DNA from 2 places in the Mesorhizobium sp. M0088 genome. Region 1 is predicted to be linked to the other one. Evidence: riboswitches for the same ligand, from Rfam matches in the RefSeq annotation. Region 1 holds a riboswitch; the other holds the start of a gene.
What was found. A riboswitch is a leader RNA that binds a small molecule or an ion and turns the genes downstream of it on or off. The one in region 1 is predicted to bind glycine.
Positions count from the first base shown of each region.

Region 2: linked by a shared signal. The riboswitch ahead of gcvT (glycine cleavage system aminomethyltransferase GcvT) and the one ahead of NKJ67_RS29690 (D-amino acid dehydrogenase) in region 1 are both predicted to bind glycine.

Region 1 covers NZ_JAMYUI010000030.1:90,612-97,558, reverse strand. Annotated here, with positions in the region: gene NKJ67_RS29695 (malate synthase G) at 9-2,216, opposite strand; gene NKJ67_RS29690 (D-amino acid dehydrogenase) at 2,213-3,466, opposite strand; glycine riboswitch at 3,512-3,606, opposite strand; gene NKJ67_RS29685 (glycine C-acetyltransferase) at 3,874-5,064, opposite strand; gene NKJ67_RS29680 (aminotransferase class IV) at 5,103-6,062, opposite strand; gene NKJ67_RS29675 (Lrp/AsnC family transcriptional regulator) at 6,315-6,770, opposite strand.
Region 2 covers NZ_JAMYUI010000007.1:55,653-62,599, reverse strand. Annotated here, with positions in the region: gene NKJ67_RS10375 (D-amino acid dehydrogenase) at 647-1,927, shown strand; gene NKJ67_RS10370 (GntR family transcriptional regulator) at 1,935-2,663, shown strand; gene NKJ67_RS10365 (hypothetical protein) at 2,705-3,706, opposite strand; glycine riboswitch at 3,950-4,036, shown strand; gene gcvT (glycine cleavage system aminomethyltransferase GcvT) at 4,186-5,286, shown strand; gene gcvH (glycine cleavage system protein GcvH) at 5,292-5,660, shown strand; gene gcvP (aminomethyl-transferring glycine dehydrogenase) at 5,678-6,947, shown strand, end outside.

The DNA.
Region 1 (6,947 bases):
ATATTCTCCTATACTTCAGATTGCTCTCGGCTTTTTTGCGCAAGCCTGCGCGCATGCAGCACTGGGTCGGTGTATCCGCCCGGCTGCTTGCGGCCTTTGAATACCAGATCCCTTGCCGCAAGGAAGGCAATCGAGTTGTCGAACTCCGGCGCCATCGGCTGGTAGAGCTTGTCACCGGCGTTCTGCTGGTCGACCATGCCCGCCATGCGCTTCAGCGTCTCCATGACCTGATCGCGCGTGCAGACCCGATGATGTAGCCAGTTGGCGACATGCTGCGAGGATATACGGCAGGTGGCGCGGTCTTCCATCAGGCCGACATCGCTGATGTCCGGCACCTTCGAGCAGCCGACGCCCTGGTTGACCCAGCGCACCACATAGCCAAGAATCCCCTGGCAGTTGTTGTCAAGTTCCTTCTGGATGTCTTCCAGCGTCCAATTGGGGTGCGGCTCGACAGGGATCGACAATATGTCGTCGAGCTTGGCGCGCTCCCGCGCCTTCAGCTTTTCCTGCACCGCATGCACGTCGACCTTGTGGTAGTGCGTGGCGTGCAGCGTCGCCGCCGTCGGCGACGGCACCCAGGCGGTATTAGCGCCGGCCTTCGGGTGTCCGATCTTCTGCTCCAGCATCGCCGCCATCAGGTCCGGCATCGCCCACATGCCCTTGCCGATCTGCGCCCGGCCTTCCAGCCCGCAGGCCAGACCGATATCGACATTCCAGTTCTCGTATGCGCCGATCCATGCCGACTGCTTCATGTCGGACTTGCGGATCATCGGGCCTGCTTCCATCGAGGTGTGGATCTCGTCGCCAGTCCGGTCGAGGAAACCGGTGTTGATGAACACCACGCGCTCCTTCGCAGCGCGGATGCACTCCTTGAGGTTGACCGTAGTACGGCGCTCCTCGTCCATGATGCCCATCTTCATCGTGTTGGGCATCATGCCGAGCGCCTGCTCGACGCGGCCCAACAGTTCCACCGCGAAGGCGACCTCGACCGGCCCGTGCATCTTCGGCTTCACCACATACATGGAGCCTGCCGGCGAGTTGGCGCGGCGACCCTTGTCGCCGATGTCGTGCAGCGCGATGGCTGCCGTCATCATCGCGTCGATGATGCCTTCCGGCACCTCGTTGCCGTCGCGGTCGAGGATGGCCGGGTTGGTCATCAGGTGGCCTACATTGCGCACCAGCATCAGCGAGCGGGCGCGCAGCGAAAAAGGCTTTCCATCCGGGCCGGTGTACTCGATATCCGGCTCCAGCTTGCGGGTAAACGTCGTGCCGCCCTTGGTGACCTGCTCCTCCAGGTTGCCCTTCATCAGGCCGAGCCAGTTGCGGTAGACGGTGACTTTGTCCTCGGCGTCGACCGCCGCGACCGAATCCTCACAATCCATGATAGCAGTGATGGCGGACTCCAGACGCACGTCGGAGATGTCGGCGACATCGGCCTTACCGATCGGCGAGTTCGGATCGATGACAATCTCGATATGGATGCCATTGTTCCTCAGGAGAAAATGCGTCGGCTTCCCCGCTTCGCCCTTGTAGCCGGCGAACTGTTCCGGCGTCTTCAGCTTCACCGCCTTGCCGTCGGCCTTGGCGAGCGCCAACGCGCCGTCGGCGACGCTGATAACCTTGACTTTGCTCCAGCTGGCGCGAACGAGCGGAACGCTCTCATCGAGGAACTTCCGCGCCCAGGCGATCACCTTGTCGCCGCGCACGGGATTGTAGCTCTTGCCCTTCTCCGCGCCGTCATCCTCGGAGATCGCATCCGTGCCGTAGAGCGCTTCATAGAGCGAGCCCCAGCGCGCATTTGCGGCGTTCAGCGCATAGCGCGCGTTCATCACCGGCACGACGAGCTGCGGGCCGGCGATCGAAGCTATCTCGGGATCGACGTTCCTCGTCGAGATGCTGAAATTCGGCCCTTCCGGAACGATGTAGCCGATCTCGGTCAGAAGGGCTTTGTAGGCATCGAGATCATCGGGCGCCCCGTTCTGTCGATGCCAATTGTCGATCTTACTTTGAATGTCGTCCCGCAGCTTCAGCAGCTCGCGATTCCTCGGTGCAAGGTCGTGAATAATCGAAGAGAAGGCTGACCAGAATTCGGAGGCATCTATCCCGGTGCCGGGCAGTGCCTCGTTTGCCACGAAAGCGTGGAGCTCCTTCACAATTTTCAGATCACCTATTTCGACTCGGTTCTGCTTTGAATCGTCTCCATTCGAAATCTTCATGCGGCCAATCTCGCTTCGGCTGGGATCTCCTTGCCGATCACTTCAGCGAGTGCCGCTGAGGTTGCCGCTGACAAGGTCCAGCCCAAATGACCGTGCCCAGTGTTATAGAAGACACCTGGCGTTTTGCCTTTCCCGACCCTGGGCATCATGTTCGGCATCATTGGCCGGAGGCCCGCCCAAGGAATGACCCTATTGGTGGTGATCCCTGGGAAAAGGGTGCGGGTCCACTCGACGAGGGGCCTTACACGGTCATCTCTGATGTCGCGGTTGGCCCCATTGAATTCCGCAGTGCCAGCAACTCGAAAACGTGATTGTCCCAACCTGCTGGTGACGATTTTTGCTCGATCATCCAGAATGCTCACCCAAGGGGCTGACGCCTGAGAGCGTTCGTCGCTGAGGTCGACAGTGATCGAGTACCCTTTGACCGGATAGATGTTCAGGCGGTCCCCGAGCATTGCACCGATACCGCGACTATGGACGCCTGCGCACACCACAACCGCATCCCCGTCGAGATTTTCTGTCGCAGCACCGCTAGCCGAAGCATTTCGCGTGTAGCTGACGGTGAAGCGATTCCGCTTCGTTATGCGCACAACGTCGGCATCGTAAACAAAACTCGCACCTCGCCCCTCACAGACCCGAGCAAGCCCGCTCGTGTATTTGTGGATATCACCTGTGGAGTCGGAGGGTGTGTAGAACCCACCGTGGAAGGAACCGGTGAGTGCTGGTTCAATCGACGAGATTTCAGCAGGTCCTACCGCGTACCTGTCCAGGCCGCCCTCGACCAGCATCTCGTTGACTTTGGCGGCATGATCGAAGCCCGCCTTGTCATAATAGACGTGGAGGATACCCTTCCGAACGTGGTCGAAGTCGATCTTTTCGCGCTCGGCAATATCAAACATATGCTGCCGCGCCAATATCGCCAGCCGTGCAGTGGCGATGGTGTTCTCGCGATACCGCGATATGTTCGCCATAAACTCTGCGAGCCAGCTGTACTTGTGCCACGAGGGGGAGGGATTCATCAGATGGGGGGCATCGCGGCGCGCCATCCATTTGATACCCTTGATGATCGTAGACCAGTGGTTCCACACTTCTGCGTTGCAGGCCGACAGTTGCCCTCCATTTGCAAACGATGTTTCCATCGCTGCATACCGTTGCTTTTCCAACACGACCACTTCGTAGCCGCTTTGAATGAGCGCGTAGGCGGTCGACACGCCGGTAATTCCGGCGCCGATAACAAGAATCTTCGGCATCTTCTGTCTCCAACAGATGAACGGTGGGGTGTAAGCCCCGGGCCAGTCCCCAAATCTGTCTTGATACCTGAGAGCTTATCCGGATTGACCGGCTTTCCCCTTCGGTGGACGCGTGCGCGTCTCTCTCCAGATCGTTCGGCGAGGCGTCACTTATGCCTGAGAGTTTCCTTGGGGGGTTGCTCCGTCGGCGCTGGCGATGCCAGTCTCTCCCGCGTTACCTATGAACTTTCACATCATGCATCTGAAAGCTGTTAGATTTAAATCAATCTCTGTGCGCTCATGCAGATAAAACACCATCTTCCGCCCAGTTTCTGACCGGTTGAACCAGCTAGGCTCTGTGAAGCGGAAAATTCGGTCTATCAACCATCAGCGCGGTGGCATTTGATGAGAAATACGCGCAAGATAGTTTAGGGCGTCATCCCTAGCTCGGCTGCCACGTCGGCGAAAGCCTCGACGCACCGGTCGATGTCAGCGGTGGAATGGGCAGCCGACATCTGCGTTCTGATACGCGCTTGGGCTTTCGGAACGACCGGAAACGAGAAGCCTATCACGTAGATGCCACGTGCCAGCATCTTCTCCGCCATCGCCTGAGCAAGCGACGCGTCGCCCAACATAACCGGGATGATCGGATGATCGGCGCCGGCTAGGGTGAAGCCAGCCTTGGTCATCTTCGAACGGAAGCGATCGGCGTTGGCGTAGAGCTTTTCGCGCAAAGCGTCGCCTTGGTCGATCAGCTCGAACACCTTCAGCGACGCGCCTGCGATCGCCGGCATTAGCGTGTTTGAGAACAAGTAGGGCCGCGACCGCTGGCGCAACCAGTCGACCACCTCGCGCTTCGCCGACGTATAACCACCGGATGCGCCGCCCAGCGCCTTGCCAAGCGTGCCGGTAATGATGTCAACCCTTCCCTCGACCCCGCAATGGTCGGCCGAGCCGCGTCCGTGCCTGCCGACAAACCCGACTGCGTGGCTGTCGTCGACCATGACCATAGCCCCGTACTTCTCGGCGAGATCGCAGATACCGCCCAGGTTGGCGATGATGCCGTCCATGGAGAACACCCCGTCGGTCGCAATCAGTTTGAAGCGACTACCCTCCGCCTTCCTTAGTTCCTCCTCAAGGGCTGCCATGTCGTTGTTGGCGTAGCGGAAGCGCTTGGCCTTGGAGAGTCGCACGCCGTCAATGATCGAGGCGTGATTCAGCGCATCCGAGATGATCGCGTCCTCTTCGCCGAGCAGCGTTTCGAACAGACCGCCATTGGCATCGAAGCAGGAGGAATACAGGATCGTGTCCTCCAGTCCCAGAAACGAGGAGATGCGCGCCTCAAGCTGCTTGTGCTCCTCCTGCGTTCCACAGATGAAGCGTACCGAGGCCATTCCGTATCCGTAGCGGTCGAGGGCCACCTTCGCGGAGGCCCTCAGTTCCTCGTTGTCCGCCAAACCAAGATAATTGTTAGCGCAGAAATTCAAAACCTTTGCGCCGCTCGCCACCTCGATCTCTGCCGACTGCATCGAGGTAATCACCCTTTCGGGCTTGTAAAGCCCAGCCGACTTCAGACCGCGGATTTCTTTTTCGAGATGAGATATGAAAGTCGGGTTCAAGTTTATCCTATTTGTAACAGAGGGGAGTGGCGTCGGTCCTATTTGTATTGAATTGGTGTAGACCACATAGGGTCGCTGTGCTTTTTCCAGTACAGATCGGTAATTCGCTTGGTTATCGGTCCGACACTACCGTCTCCAACCAAACGGTCGTCAATCTTCGTCACCGGCATTATACCGCCAGCCGTCGAGGTGATGAAAACCTCGTCAGAACCCTTGAGTTCTTCCCGATCGATGTCGCCGGCGATAACATCGATACCCAACTCACCACAAAGATCGAACACGCTTTGTCGTGTGATACCCGCGAGAACTCCATGAGCAGGCGTCTTCAATTTCTGGCCTTTGACCGCGAAAACGTTGAAGCCTGGCCCTTCTGCGATGTTGCCGTTAGTATCAACGATAAGTGCAGTTTCTGCGCCGGAATCGTACGCATCAAACAGTCCTTTGACCAAATCCAGCCAATGATAATTCTTTATGCCCGGATCAACCGACGCTGGGGGAATACGAACAGTATCGCTGATCGCGACGTGAAGCCCGCGCTGCATCTGCGCCTTATTGGCGACCGAGCCATATGGAACAGCGAATGCAATGAACCTATTTTCCGCCTGACGCGGGTCTCGGCTGAACGTTGGCGAGCCCCCTCGTGTACAAATCATCTCGACATAAGCAGACTGATGTCCGGACAGCGCCACGCATGTAGAAAGGATGCTCTCGATCTCAGCATGAGTATAGGGAATCTTCATTCGAAGTTTCGCCATTCCGCGATGGAATCGTTCCAAATGCTTATCGAGCCTGAAGAAGCGTCCATCCCACACGTGCACGGTATCGTAGGTCGCGTCGGAATGAAGGAACCCCCAATCCAGTACGGAGATTTTTGCTTCTGACATCGGAAGGTATTGGCCGTCCATGAAAGCGACGCCATGCGGATAGCGCCTTGTATCCTGATGGCGCTCGTCGATGGATGGAAACATCGTGACAGGTTGAGCTTCGGCAGATGTCATTTCCTGAGATCCTCAAATGGCCGCAGTATGGGCGCTCTGCTTTTGAGACCGCCGGGTACGGAGTCGAGACAGAACGCGATGGAAGTCGCTGACGTGGGCTGTTGGCCTGCCGACAGATGGCGGTGGTTCGCACAGCCGTGAAGCTATTTTGCAGATCCCAACGCGAGAATTTCGATCAAACCGGTCGGCTGATCGCAATGAACGCTTCAAAAAGGTTCGGATTTTGATCGGATAGCCTTTTGCATACGGCGGCTAAGTCAAGACGCGTGGCTCAAATTTGACCCGATCTAGTGCGATCATACTTTTGAACTTCCGCACGTTGGGATTGGTATAGAGTTTGGTTTTAACAAAGACATCGAAAGCCTCGACATCCTCGACGGCGACAATCAGAACAAAATCAGCATCACCGGTTACCATGTAGCACTGGGTTACTTCCTTCGCAGCGCGCATTGCCCGTTTGAAATCATCAACCAGGTCGAGTCGCTCTCGATCGAGCTCAACGTTGACAACAACCGTCAACGTCTTTCCCAGCGCTTTGGGGTCGACCAATGAGATATCCGCGGTGATAACGCCGTCAGCCCGCAGTTTGTTGACGCGGCGCATACACGAGGCTGCCGATGATCCGACTAGATCAGCGAGCTCCGAAAACGACAACCGATTGTTTTTCTGGAGGGTAGCGAGGATGCGCCGATCAAGATCGTCCAGCATATTTGGTGTCCAACGTTAGGCGAAGCACTCGATATCGCTCCCGGAATATGCGCTGCCGGCTCGAACGATGTAAGGGCATATCTCACCCCTCAGTGACGCAAGCATTTCACGTAGGCGATCACTTTGCTCACGAGATTTCGAAACCGTTTCCTTTTTGAAGCGACAAAAGGTGAACGT
Region 2 (6,947 bases), on a different contig from region 1:
GCGAGACGCCCAGGGCCTTCAGCGCCGCCCGTGCCGCCGTCACCGGGTTGGTCACCTGCACGCCCGGCAGCACCTCGTGAACGCGTTCGGCGACCTTGTCCTCGCCTATAACTAACGCTCCTGACGTGCAGGCAAAGCCGATCACATCGAACTTGACGTCCGGCAAGAGCCCGACAGTTTCCGGGATGACGGCCGACATCTTCATCAGGTTTTCCGGCGTGATCTCGACGTCGCTGTAGAGCCGCGCCTCGTACAGCGCGATGTCGCGCGCGGGCAGCGCATAGCGGAATTCATCCTCGATGGTCTGGTCGGTCCGAAGGACGAGCAGGCCGAGATTGGCGCGGGTGCCGATGCCGTCGTCGGTCTTGAAGGGAATGTGTTCCTTGTCGACGACAAGCGCGGCGCGGCTAAGCGGGGCGTCCATGGCGCAATCCCCTTCCTGATGCCTATCAGAATTGTCGACAATAGAAACGACAACTTTGCCAAACGTGTCAAGAGCTCCATTCGAATTTTGGGAACCGGGAAATGCTGGCATTTCGCCCTGTTTGAACGGTGAATCGATCGTCGGCTCACGCACCCGTTGACAATGACCAGCGTCTTCCGGTTGAATTGTCGACAATAGAAACGACAACCATTCGGGACAGCGATGCAAGTATTGATCTTGGGCGGCGGCGTTGTCGGGATCACCACTGCCTATCAGTTGCAGAAGGACGGCCACACGGTCACCGTTCTCGAGCAGGCATCACAGGTGGCCGAAGGGGCTAGCTGGGCAAATGCCGGCATGATCGCGCCCGGCCATTCCTTCGTCTGGTCATCGCCGGCCGCGCCCAAAATCCTGCTGAAGTCGCTGTTCCAGAAAGACCAGGCGCTTCGTTTCAAGCTCTCCGCCGACCCGCATCTCTACAGCTGGTCGCTGCGCTTCCTCATGCAATGCACGGCCGCCAAAGCGCGTCGCAACACCCTTCTCAAACATCGGCTTGCGGTCCATTCCCAATCGGTCCTACAGGCGGTCGTCAGGGAGGAAGCGATCCAGTACGACAGGACATCGGCCGGCATTCTTTACTTCCACCGCAACCGCCAGGCGCTCGACAAGGGCATCGCCAACATGCGCCTGCTGGAGGCCGACGGCCAGGAGATCCGCATCATAGACGCGCAGGAAATCGTTGACCGCGAGCCGGCGCTGGCTTTGTCGCGCGGCAACATTGCCGGCGGCATATTGTGTCCGACCGACGAAACCGGCGACGCCGCCAAGTTCACGCGCGCGCTGGCGGCCATCGTCGAAAATAGGGGTGGCAAGATCCTGACAGGGACCAGGATCGTGGGGATCGAACGCAGAAAGGAAACGATCACCCGGATCGTCACCGACAAGGGAGAGTTTCTGGCCGACACCTACGTTCTGTGTCTCGGCGCCGAGAGCCCCGTCCTCGCCCGCAAGATCGGCCTTGGTCTGCCGATCTATCCGGTCAAGGGATATTCCATGACCATTCCCATCGTCGATCAGGCGCTGGCTCCAAAACTCCCTGTCATCGATGAGCACAATCTCGTCGCCATCACGCCGATGGGCGATCGCATCCGCGTGACCGCCACCGCGGAATTCGCGGGCTATGATCGCAGCCACAAGCCTTCGGATTTCGCCTTCATGAAGCGCGTCACGCAGGACCTGTTCCCGCGCGGCATCGCCTATGATCGCGCCGAGATGCGGGCCTGCCTGAGGCCCATGACGCCCGACAACCTGCCGATCCTCGGCCTGCGCGACATCCGAAACCTGTGGCTGAACACCGGGCACGGCCATATCGGCTGGACCATGGCGCATGGATCGGCCCGTATCGTCGCCGATCTGATCGCCGGCCGGGCGGCGCCGATCGCCCTCGACGGCATCCTTCCCACACAGGCGCGGTTCGCCGAACCAAGCGCCGCAAAGGCTTGACGACGCCATGCTCCGACCCACAAGGCAAAGCAACCGGGACAACAGCGCGGCGTTGGCATCCAAGCCGATCAAGACCGGCCCGCGTGTCTATGAAGAAATCCGTCGCATGGCGATGGATTATCGCTTCAAGCCGAACGAGCGCATCAACGAAGTGGCGCTTGCCGCCAGGCTGAATGTCAGCCGCAGCCCAGTCCGGGAAGCGCTCCAGCGGCTGGTCACGGAGGAACTCATCACTTTCCAGACCAATCGCGGCTTCTTTTGCCGGGGCTTCGATGTCGACGAGATCGTCAATCTTTCCGACGTGCGAGCGGTGCTCGAGGAGCGCTCCGTCAGGCTGGCGATCCAGCGCGCGACTGATGAGGAACTCGCCGCGCTCGTCGACTGGTGGGCGCTCACCATGGCGCGCGCCGACTCGTTTTCCAGCACTGAGCTGACCGCCAGGGACGAGGAATTTCACATCCGCATCGCCAGGCTGTCAGGCAATCCCGAACTGGCGCGCATGCTCGAAGGCATCAACACGCGCATCCATTTCGTTCGCAAGATCGAAGTGGAGAAGCACCGGCGATTGTCGACGACCTACACCGAACACAGCGAAATCGCCCGGGCCATGGTAGCCCGCGATGCCGACAGGGCCGCAAGGCTCATGCACGACCACATCGCCATCAGCGTCGCCGATGCCATGTCGACCGTCAGGGAAGGCTTGGCAAGGATATACATCGACGTCGACCAGATCTAATCGGGCAACCCCAGCTTTGACCGAGGCAAAAGCCCTATCGATCAGGCAACCTTGTCGAGCAGCGGCCTCAGCGCCGGATGGATTTCCGGTGAGGCGTGCTTGATCAGGGTCAACAGCGCGCGTTCGTTCTCGTAAAGAGGCCTGTCGACGCCGATATGTTCGATCAGCCAGCCGGCTTCGCCGGCATCGATCGTCTCGGCGCGGCGGGCCAGAGCCTCGGCCGCCCTGTTCTTGGCTTCCCACTCGGCCTCGACGTCGCCTGGAGACCGATAGGCTTCCATGATGCCGGCAAGGCCGCCGGAGATCATGCGGCTGAAGAAGCCGCCTATTTCCGGATCCGCATGTTCGAGGAAGGCATCACGGCGCAGCGCCACATCGCGCGTCGGTGCTTCGTAGCCGGCCGAGCACATGACGAAATTGGCGATCGCCTTGACGAACAGCTCGTTCCAGGACGGATCATTGTGCCCTTGAGCAGTGCACTCGTTGATCTTGAACAGCACCTCGGCCTCGGCGCGCGTGATGGCGATGTTGCCGTCGCCGCCATGGGCATGGAGGATCCGGCGCAGCAGCTCGACCTCCGCCTGTGCGATGAGGCCGGGAGCCAGCGTGCCGCCGAGCATCAGCGGCCCCTTGCCGTCAATGACGGCATGCGCCACCTGCTCCAGCGCATAGACGCAAAGCTGGCTCGGCGACGATTTCGCCTGTTCCAGCACATGCACCAGCAATTCGAGCTCGGTCCGGCTGTCGACCATGCCGTCGCGCGAGATCGTGCGGATCAGCCAGTCGGCATTGTCTTGCGAGATATAGCCCGACGGCTTTTCCTGGTGGACGATATAGTCGGTGACCGCCTCGACGAAGAAGGGCGGCCATTCCTGGCATTTGTCCTTCGCCGTTGCATCGAGCGCAAACAGCGCCTCGGCCTCGCCGCGCGTCACGACGCCATCGCCGAACACTTCATGGCGCAACATCGCCACGTCCTCCGCGGCGATGCGGCTTTTCGAGGTCAGCCCGGCCACCGGCGCGCTCATGATCAATTCGCCCATTTGTCGTCCCCGTCCGCCGTCGCCAAGCGCCGGCCCCAAGCGTCATACAAGCCAACATATCAGCAGTGTCTTGAAAAACCGGCAAACGGCGTGGTTAGCGAAGACTTGTCGGCCAACGCATGTCGCCCAAAACGTGCCGCGGTTTTGAAGAATGGCATGCACGCGCTTTAGATGTCGCTGACAGGTGACAAGCCGTCGCGCGCGAGCTATGGATGGCGCGTCGAGGACTCAGGGTCTGAGTCCTACCTGTTTGCGGGAGAGAACAGCGAGAGCTGTCGCCGAAGGGGAAATCGCCCGAAATCTCTCAGGCAAAAGAACCGTAGACGGGAAAGACACTCTGGAAAGTCGGGGCTTGCCCCCGCGCCGAAGGTGTAAGCGCCGCTGACAGAGTTCCGGCTGCGCGAGTCTCTCAGGCTTCAGACAGAGGGGCACGGACTGGTCGCCATTCGCGACCGATTGCGTGCGACTCTGGAGACGACATGACGGGCGACGATACAAGACACCTACCCCTCGAAGACATCCATGTAACCGCCGGTGCGCGCTTCGGCGCTTTTGCCGGCTGGTCGATGCCGCTGACCTATCCGGCGGGCGTCATGAAGGAACATCTTCACACCCGCGAACAGGCCGGCCTGTTCGACATCTCGCATATGAAGCTGTTCGAAGTCAGCGGGCCGGAGGCGGTTGCGCTGCTCAACCGCGCTTGCCCCTTGGATGCAGGCCCACTCCAAATCTCACAGTCCAAACTGTCCTTTTTCCTCAACGAGGCAGGCGGCATCCTGGACGACCTCATCGTCACCAGACTTGGCGATAACAGGTTCATGGTAGTCGCCAACGCAGGCAACGCCGTCGCCGATGAAAAGCATTTGCGTGCACTTGCCGCGGATTTCGACGCCAGGGTCGAGCCGCTCGACCGCGTCTTCCTGGCCATCCAGGGTCCTGAAGCCTGGGCCGCCCTTTCCCGCGCCGGCATCGAGACCGGCTCGCTGCTTTTCATGCATGGTGTCGAACCGCGCAAAAACTGGTTCATGAGCCGGTCGGGCTATACCGGCGAGGACGGTTTCGAGATCGGCCTGCCGGAAGCCGATGCACGCGGCCTCGTCGCCAAGCTGCTCGGCGACGAACGCGTGCTGTGGATCGGCCTGGCCGCCCGCGACAGCCTGCGGCTGGAGGCAGGACTGTGCCTGCATGGCCAGGACATCACGCCGGAGACCGATCCGGCCAGCGCCGCCTTGATGTGGGCAATTCCAAAGGACATCCGCGCTTCCGGCGCTTTCATCGGCGCCGATGCGCTCCGCGCCGCCGTGGAACGAGGACCCGCGCAAAAGCGGGTCGGGCTTAAGCCGGAAGGTCGCCAGCCGGTGCGTGGCGGTGCCGCGCTTTTTGACGCCGACGGCAATCCGGCCGGCCAGGTCACATCGGGCGGCTTCGGCCCCTCGGCCGGCCATCCGGTCGCCATGGGCTATGTCTCGACACCTCTGGCAAAGCCCGGAACGCGGGTCTTCGCCGATGTGCGCGGGACGAAAATCCCAGTCGATATCAGTTCCCTGCCCTTCACACCCCATCGCTACCGCAAAGGATGATCTCAATGGCAACGACCTATTTCACATCAGATCACGAGTGGCTCCGCGTCGAGGGCGGCATCGCCACGGTCGGCATCACTGATTACGCGCAGGAGCAGCTCGGCGACCTCGTCTTCGTCGAACTGCCGGAGACCGGAAAAAAATTGACCAAGGGCGACACCGCCGTCGTGGTCGAATCCGTCAAGGCGGCATCCGATGTCTATGCACCGGTCGATGGCGAGATCACAGAGGCCAACGGCACGCTGTCGTCGGATCCGTCACTGGTCAACTCGGCCGCAGCAGGGGCCGGCTGGCTGTGGAAGATGAAGCTTGCCGACGAAAGTCAGCTCGCTGGCCTCATGGATGAGGCCGCCTACAAAGCCCATATCGGTTGATATCAGGACTTATTGACATGACCGCAGCACCCTACCCCTTCTCGGCCCGCCATATCGGTCCCGGCCTCAACGACACCAGAGCGATGCTGGCCGCCATCGGCGTGCCCTCGATCGAGACGCTCATCAGCCAGTCCGTACCGAAGTCGATCCGGCTCGATCGGCCGCTTGCCCTGCCAGCACCGGCGAGCGAGGCGGAAGCGCTGGCCGAACTCTCGGCTGTCATGTCCGGGAATACGGTGCTGAAAAGCTTCATCGGCGCCGGTTATCACGGCGTCCATGTCCCGCCGGTTATCCAGCGCAATCTGTTCGAGAATCCTGCCTGGTACACGGCCTACACGCCCTATCAGGCAGAGATCAGCCAAGGCCGGCTCGAAATGCTGTTCAACTTCCAGACGCTGGTCACCGAATTGACCGGCCTGCCGGTGGCCTCGGCCTCGCTGCTCGATGAAGCAACCGCCGTGGCCGAAGCCGTCGGCATCGCCTTACGCCACCACCGTGACAAGCGAACCAAGGTCGCACTTGCCGGCACGCCGCATCCGCAGACGCTGGACGTGGTGCGCACCCGCGCCGAGCCGCTCGGCATCGAGATTGATGGCGAGACGATCGACGACAACACCGCCGCCCTGCTTGTCTCCTGGCCGGATACATTTGGCATCTATGGCGACCACAAGGCAGCGATCGACAAGGCGCGCGCAACCGGGGCTATCGTCGTCTTCATCGCCGACCCGCTCGGCCTGACGCTGACCGACGCGCCGGCCAAGCTTGGCGCCGACATCGCCGTCGGCCCGATGCAGCGCTTTGGCGTGCCGATGGGCTTTGGCGGCCCGCACGCGGCCTATTGCGCCGTCTCAGACAGGCTCACGCGGTTGATGCCCGGCCGCCTGGTTGGCCAGTCCGCCGACAGCAAGGGGCGACCCGGATACCGGCTTGCCTTGCAGACACGCGAACAGCATATCCGCCGCGACAAGGCGACCTCCAACATCTGCACCGCGCAGGCGTTGCTCGCCAACATGGCGACTGCCTATGCCATCTGGCACGGCCCCGCCGGGCTGCAGGCGATTGCCGGGCGCATCCACACGCTGGCCAATCGTCTCGCCTCCGGGCTCAAAGCAGCAGGTATCTCCGTGCTCGGTTCAAGCCGCTTCGACACGGTGACGGCGGAGGTGAAGGGCAAGGCAGCTTCGATCGCCACTGCGGCTGAAAAGGGTGGCAGATTGCTGCGTGCCGTCGATGCCGATCATATCGGCATTGCCTTCGACGAAACTTCGACCGAGGCCGATCTCGACG